Regions from separate parts of the Rossellomorea sp. y25 genome, predicted to be linked through region 1. Evidence: riboswitches for the same ligand, from Rfam matches in the RefSeq annotation. Region 1 holds a riboswitch; the other holds the start of a gene.
The links. Region 1 has a riboswitch for S-adenosylmethionine ahead of AAEM60_RS01120 (Na+/H+ antiporter NhaC family protein). Riboswitches for the same ligand answer to the same signal wherever they lie in the genome.
Positions count from the first base shown of each region.

Region 2: linked by a shared signal. The riboswitch ahead of AAEM60_RS20775 (methionine ABC transporter ATP-binding protein) and the one ahead of AAEM60_RS01120 (Na+/H+ antiporter NhaC family protein) in region 1 are both predicted to bind S-adenosylmethionine.

Region 1 covers NZ_CP145886.1:201,507-204,662, forward strand. Annotated here, with positions in the region: gene AAEM60_RS01120 (Na+/H+ antiporter NhaC family protein) at 281-1,597, opposite strand; SAM riboswitch class I at 1,687-1,793, opposite strand; gene AAEM60_RS01125 (MFS transporter) at 2,239-3,156, shown strand, end outside.
Region 2 covers NZ_CP145886.1:4,148,594-4,151,749, reverse strand. Annotated here, with positions in the region: gene AAEM60_RS20785 (GntR family transcriptional regulator) at 1-592, shown strand, start outside; gene chbG (chitin disaccharide deacetylase) at 613-1,308, shown strand; SAM riboswitch class I at 1,787-1,892, shown strand; gene AAEM60_RS20775 (methionine ABC transporter ATP-binding protein) at 1,964-2,977, shown strand; gene AAEM60_RS20770 (methionine ABC transporter permease) at 2,967-3,156, shown strand, end outside.

The sequences.
Region 1 (3,156 bases):
AAGTTTCCTCGAAAGTGGCACAACAAAAATATCCACGGCCCTACAATTAAGGTTTAAAAGGCAAAATTGGGGGTTTTTATGGGAATGTGCTGATGAAGTGGAAAATTTTTAACCAACAACACAAAAAAGTCCAAGTTTGAATAAAAATCAAAGAAGATTTGCCGAAATGATTTAATTCGTCTCCTATATTTGTTATTTTCGTTCATCAACCTACCGTGATAACTCTCTTTTCGAAAAAAAGAGACAAACCCCAAAGGATTTGTCTCTCTACTCTCATTTATTAAGATCGCACCGGGTTTGCGTCAGGTGCTGTTTTGCGTGTGAATTTTGGTAGTGCAAATCGAATGGCAATAATGCCGCAAACAGCAATTAAGATCGGGTAGAAGGCATATGGGATAATGCTGATCGGTGATATGCCTGCCACTTCAGCCACTAACAGAGCCTGCGCTCCGTATGGAATTAACCCTTGAACGGAACAAGAGAAAATATCAAGGATACTGGCTGATTTACGGGCGTCAACTCCATAGTTTTCACTAATTGTTTTAGCAAGGGGGCCGGCAATGATGATCGAAATCGTGTTGTTTGCTGTGCAAAGATTAGTAGAACTCACTAATCCTGCTGTAGCAAGCTGTGCTCCCTGAGGAGACTTGATTTTGCGGGTGGCGTGATAAAGTAAAGCCTGAATCCCGCCGTTATGACGGATTAGTTCAACAACCCCGCCAATCAGTACAGAAAGGATTACAATCTCTGCCATGCCAGTCATCCCATCGGCTACACTCCCGAAATAACTTGCCGGGGTAAAGCTTCCATCAATGAATCCAATAATTCCGGCTAAAACAATTCCGCCTAACAATACAACAAACACATTTAGTCCTGCAAGAGCACCGATGATCACTCCAAGGTAAGGCAGGATTTTAATCCAATTAAAGCTTTCCGCTCCGACAGTCGATTGATTCCCCATAGTAAGAACAAGAAGAATCACCATTGTGATGATTGCCGCAGGTAATACAATGAAAAAGTTGACTTTAAATTTATCCTTCATTTCCGTTTTCTGTGTACGAACGGCTGCGATTGTCGTATCAGAAATAAATGATAAGTTATCTCCGAACATCGCTCCTCCAATGACTGTTGCCATGGCAAGCGGCATGGAAATATCTGTTCCTGAACTAATCCCGACACCGATTGGCGCGAGTGCTGCGATCGTCCCCATGGATGTTCCCATCGATAACGAAATGAAAGCAGCGATAATGAATAATCCTACAATAATCAAGTTACCAGGCAGCACGGAAAGGGCAAAGTTTACGGTAGAATCAACAGCTCCCATCTTTTCAGCTACTCCTGAAAAAGCTCCTGCTAAAAGGAAGATAAAGACCATGATCATGATATCAGGATGACCGGCTCCTTTAGCGAAACGCTCAATCTTAGCCGTTAACGTCTCTTTCCGGTTCATCAACAGACCTACAACGGATGCAATGATAATTGATACTAATACAGGAAAAGCATAAAAGTCTCCAGAAATGATGCCTGCTCCAAGGAACAGAGAAACAAATATAATTAAAGGCAGTAATGCCAATAAATTTCCTTTTTCTTGATTCATTCCTAACACTCCTTTGTCATTGTTCAATTTCGTAAAATACAAAAAACCTCTTCAAAAATAAGAAGAGGTTTCAATAGAACGAAACACTCCTCTTATCTTTCAAGCTTTACGCTTGCTGGATGTGGCACAGCACTCAAAGCCTGAGTCCGCTGCCGAGACATCGCAGGGCCAGTCCCTCCGTCTCTCTGGATAAGAAGATATGTTATTTAGTTGATTTAAAATATACTTCCATACTTTAAAGGGTTTACTCAAAAAAGTCAAACGGGAATTTTTGAAACAAAAGCGGAGGCGGCTCGCTCAGGCCCGACAAGCATAAGACGAGAACGCCGGAAAGGCGCCTTTTGCCTTTATGGTGTTATTGGCTTATGACCTCGAGGGACTAGCCGCCGTAGCTGGCCGAAACAAAAGCGGAGGCGGTTCGCTCAGGCCCGACAAGCATAAGACGAGAACGCCGGAAAGGCGCCTTTTGCCTTTATGGCGTTATTGGCTTATGACCTCGAGGGGCTAGCCGCCGTAGCTGGACGAAACATTCAAAGCTCTAAAAATGCATGACTTTATCCATAATAAGGTATAAACTCATAGACAATTGAACGTTCAAGGTCTACTATAAGGAAGACAAAAAACATCTGGGGGATACGGTAGTGGAAAGAACTGTACGAAATCAAATTTTTACCTTACAAGGATTTTATTTATTAACGTTCTTCGGTGTTGGTAGTTTATATCCCTTACTCAGTGTGTATTTGAGTGAAAGCGTTGGATTAAACGGATATCAGATTGGAACGATCATGTCTGTAGGTCCGATCATGACGATTTTCTTCCAGCCGATTTGGGGAATGGTGAGTGACACGACCAATCGTCCCACCTTGGTTCTTGGTTTAACCTCTTTAGTGGCTGGGATCTTTGCACTCGGTTATTTGTTTATGGACTTTTACTATGGTCTGCTTATCGTGGCCATTTTAGTTGCAATCTTTCAAAGTGCAATCATTCCGGTTTCCGATAGTATTAGCTTGAAGTATACAAGTAAAGTCCGGTATAACTACGGAAATATCCGTCTGTTCGGTTCATTGGGCTTCGGGATTGCTGTCTTTATAATGGGGAAACTTTCGGAAGGTTTCATCGGACCCACCATCATCTTTTACTCTTTCTTTATCTGTCTGGTACTTTCAGGATTCCTTTCCTTTCGGTTTCCTAAGGAGAGAGCGGCAGCAAAGCTTGATTTAAAAGCAGGGATGAAAGAATTATTTACAATGAAGAAATTCCTCATTTTCTTAGCTGTAACCTTCTTAGTATTCGGTCCAAACCTGGCCAATAATGTTTACTTCGGCTTATTTGTTGAGGATTCTGGGGGGACGTATGCCGGAATCGGTCTTGCGTTTTTAATCGCCGTTTTATCAGAAGTGCCCTTTATGAGGATTGCCGGGGGATGGATTGATAAATTCGGACTATTAACGGTGGCTGCGTTAGCAGGTGCTGCGTCCATGCTCCGCTGGCTCTTTTACTTTACGGAACCTAGTCTTTGGCTGGTCTATTCATCGGCTGTGATGCAAGGACTTGCCATT
Region 2 (3,156 bases), 690 kb from region 1:
CAGCCGTACGACGATCCGGACGGCGCTCCAGCAGCTGACACTTGAAGGTTACGTGTATCGTGAGCAAGGAAGAGGAACCTTTGTCGCAGAAGAGAAAGTCAGTCAAATCCTGTCCTCGACGATCGACAACTACACAGAGCAACTGCGATTACAAGGTAAGAAACCTAAGATCAAGGTACTGAGCATGAATGTCATCCCGGCAGAATCCACAGTGGAAAAAGCGTTGGAATTGAAGAATGGAGATCCCGTCAATCGGTTAGAGAGGATCCGATATTCAGACGGGCTGCCCCTGCAATATGAGGTGGCCTATCTGCCCTGGTACAAGACGCCAGGCCTTGATAAAGACGAATGTGAAAGATCTCTTTACAAGCTCCTGGAAACACAGTTTGAGATAAAAATTAAAAAAACCATCGAAACCATCGAGCTATTTTTAGCAGATGAGCGAGTGGCAGGGAAGCTTGAGGTACCAGAGGGGACACCTTGCTTTATGATCGAAACGACAGCTTATGTAGAGGATGGATCCGTGATCGAATTTTCCAAAGCGATCTTCAGAGGAGATAAAGCGAGCTTTCTTGTAGAAAGAACCTATTAGAAAAAAGGGGATGGGGGATTATGAGGAACGTGATCGTCAATGCAGATGACTTTGGTTTATGCCGGGGAGTGAACTATGGCATCGTTGATAGTCACCGGTTTGGAATTGTCAACTCAACAACGATGCTTGTCAATATGCCCGGGACTCTGCATGCGTTGGAATTGGCGAAGGTTTTTCCTGAATTAAAGGTTGGGATCCATTTAACACTGACATGCGGGAGACCGGTTTCGGCCGGGGTACCATCACTACAGGATGAAAGAGGCTTTTTCCGTTACACCAGCAGGATTTTTGAAGAAAAAGAAATCAATGTGGATGAGGTTGAAATGGAGTGGGAGGCTCAGGTGGATAAATTTCTATCATTCGGTCTGCCCCTTTCTCATATTGACAGTCATCATCATGTTCATAGCTTTCGACCACTGATCCCGGTGGTGAAGAGATTGTCAGAGCGCTTTGGGGTACCGGTCCGGAATGTTTTTGGTGATAAGGGTGGCGAAATGGATGTGTTAACCGATCGGTTCTCGATGGACTTTTATGGGGACGGAGTGTCGGTTGAAGGATTGAAGAGGATTTTGGACAGCAGGGATGGAGGTGAGACGCTTGAGATTATGTGTCATCCGGCTTATGTTGATTCCTATTTGAAGATGAATTCTTCTTATTGTGAGCAGCGGTTGAGGGAGTTGGATGTGTTGACAGTGATTAAGGAGTGGACGTTTTAGTTTTCGTTTGGTTGTTTGAGAGATTAGAATATTTGTAGTGAGTTGTTATGACAAATGATCGGGGTGCTGCTATTGAAGGTAGTGCCTTTTTGTATTGGTAATGGAGGTTAGTCCCAATTGGAGGTGGAAAGGAATGTTTTTGGATAATATGTATGGTTTTTGAGTCTTTGAGATGGTGTAAAGGCAGGATATTAACTGAAATCGATGTGAGATACATGGATTGATAGGGTGCGAGGAGTTTTATTATCGACATTCCCCCTTTTATTATCAACTTTAGGAATATATTATTAACTGTAAAAAAGTGGATATATTCCACCCCAAGATCAAACCCTAGTCCAACAACACAAAAAAACCTTCCCTAGTACAACAATAAAGATAACGCTTACATAAAAACAACTGTAAAATTCCCTATTGACTTCCATTCCCATACCCAGTATTATCCTCTATAAGATTAAAAAATTAGAAAATTACATACTTTCAATTATCCAGAGTGACCGAGGGATCAGGCCCTACGACGTCCGGCAACCTCCAGTATTGGAACGGTGCCAATTCCTGCAGAATGATTTCATTCTGAGAGATAAGTCGAGATAAACAGGCGATGCTTCTTTCAGTTGAAAGAGGCATTTTTTATTGGATGAAAAAAGGGGTGTGCACATTGATCGAGATTCGAAATCTAGTTAAAACCTACAGTACAAAAAAGCAAACGGTGGTCGGTGTCGATAACGTTTCCGTAAAAATCGAAAAGGGTGAGATTTTTGGAATCGTCGGATACAGTGGAGCGGGGAAGAGTTCACTCATTCGCTGCCTGAATTTATTAGAAACCCCTACATCAGGAGAAATCATCATTGACGGACAGGATTTCACGAAACTCACGTCCAAACAATTAAGACTCGCCCGTCAAAAAACGAGCATGATCTTTCAACATTTTCACTTGATCAAATCCAAAACGGTGTTTGACAATCTGGCTTTTGCCTTGAAAGCGGCTAGTGTACCTAAAGCGAAAATCAAGCCCAGAGTCGTCGAGCTCCTTGAGATGGTCGGTCTATCGGACAAAGCAGATGCGTACCCGGCCCAGCTCAGCGGAGGACAAAAGCAAAGAGTCGGGATTGCGAGAGCCCTTGCGAATAACCCATCGGTTTTACTTTGCGACGAAGCGACCTCGGCACTCGATCCGAATACAACGAAATCAATCTTGAAACTATTGAAAAAGATTAATAAAGAACTAGGTTTGACCATCGTCCTCATCACCCACGAGATGGAAGTGGTGAAAGAAATCTGTGACCGGATGGCCGTGATGCAGGACGGGAAAATCGTGGAGGAAGGGCCGGTTTACGACCTGTTTGCAGAACCTAAGCAGCCTTTAACGAAGCAATTCATTGAAACAATCCTTCAATTTGAACTACCGCCGCACCTCGTGGAATCAAGGAAAGGAAAACTGATCAAAATCCAATTCAAAGGATCGATCGCAGAGGAAAGCGTCGTATCGGAAGTGTTCCAGAAATACAAGGTGCGAGGCAATATCCTACACGGCAAGATCGAATACATTCAGGAAGTTCCACTCGGGATTTTTATCATGGAACTGATCGGCTCCCATGAAGAAATCGAAGCCGCGATCCGGTATATCACGTTGAAGACACAGAGCTTGGAGGTGCTTGAGAATGCTGCCTGATTCATTGACTGCAATTTTACCAGAATTGAATAAAGCCTTTTTTGAAACGGTCTATATGGTGGGGATTTCACTGGGAGTTGCGATTTTAGTGGGATTACCGCTCGGGATTCTTCTTTTCGTAACAGACAAAGGCTTGTTTTTACAAAATAGTTTGATCAAAAAGGTCGTTGGATTTGCCG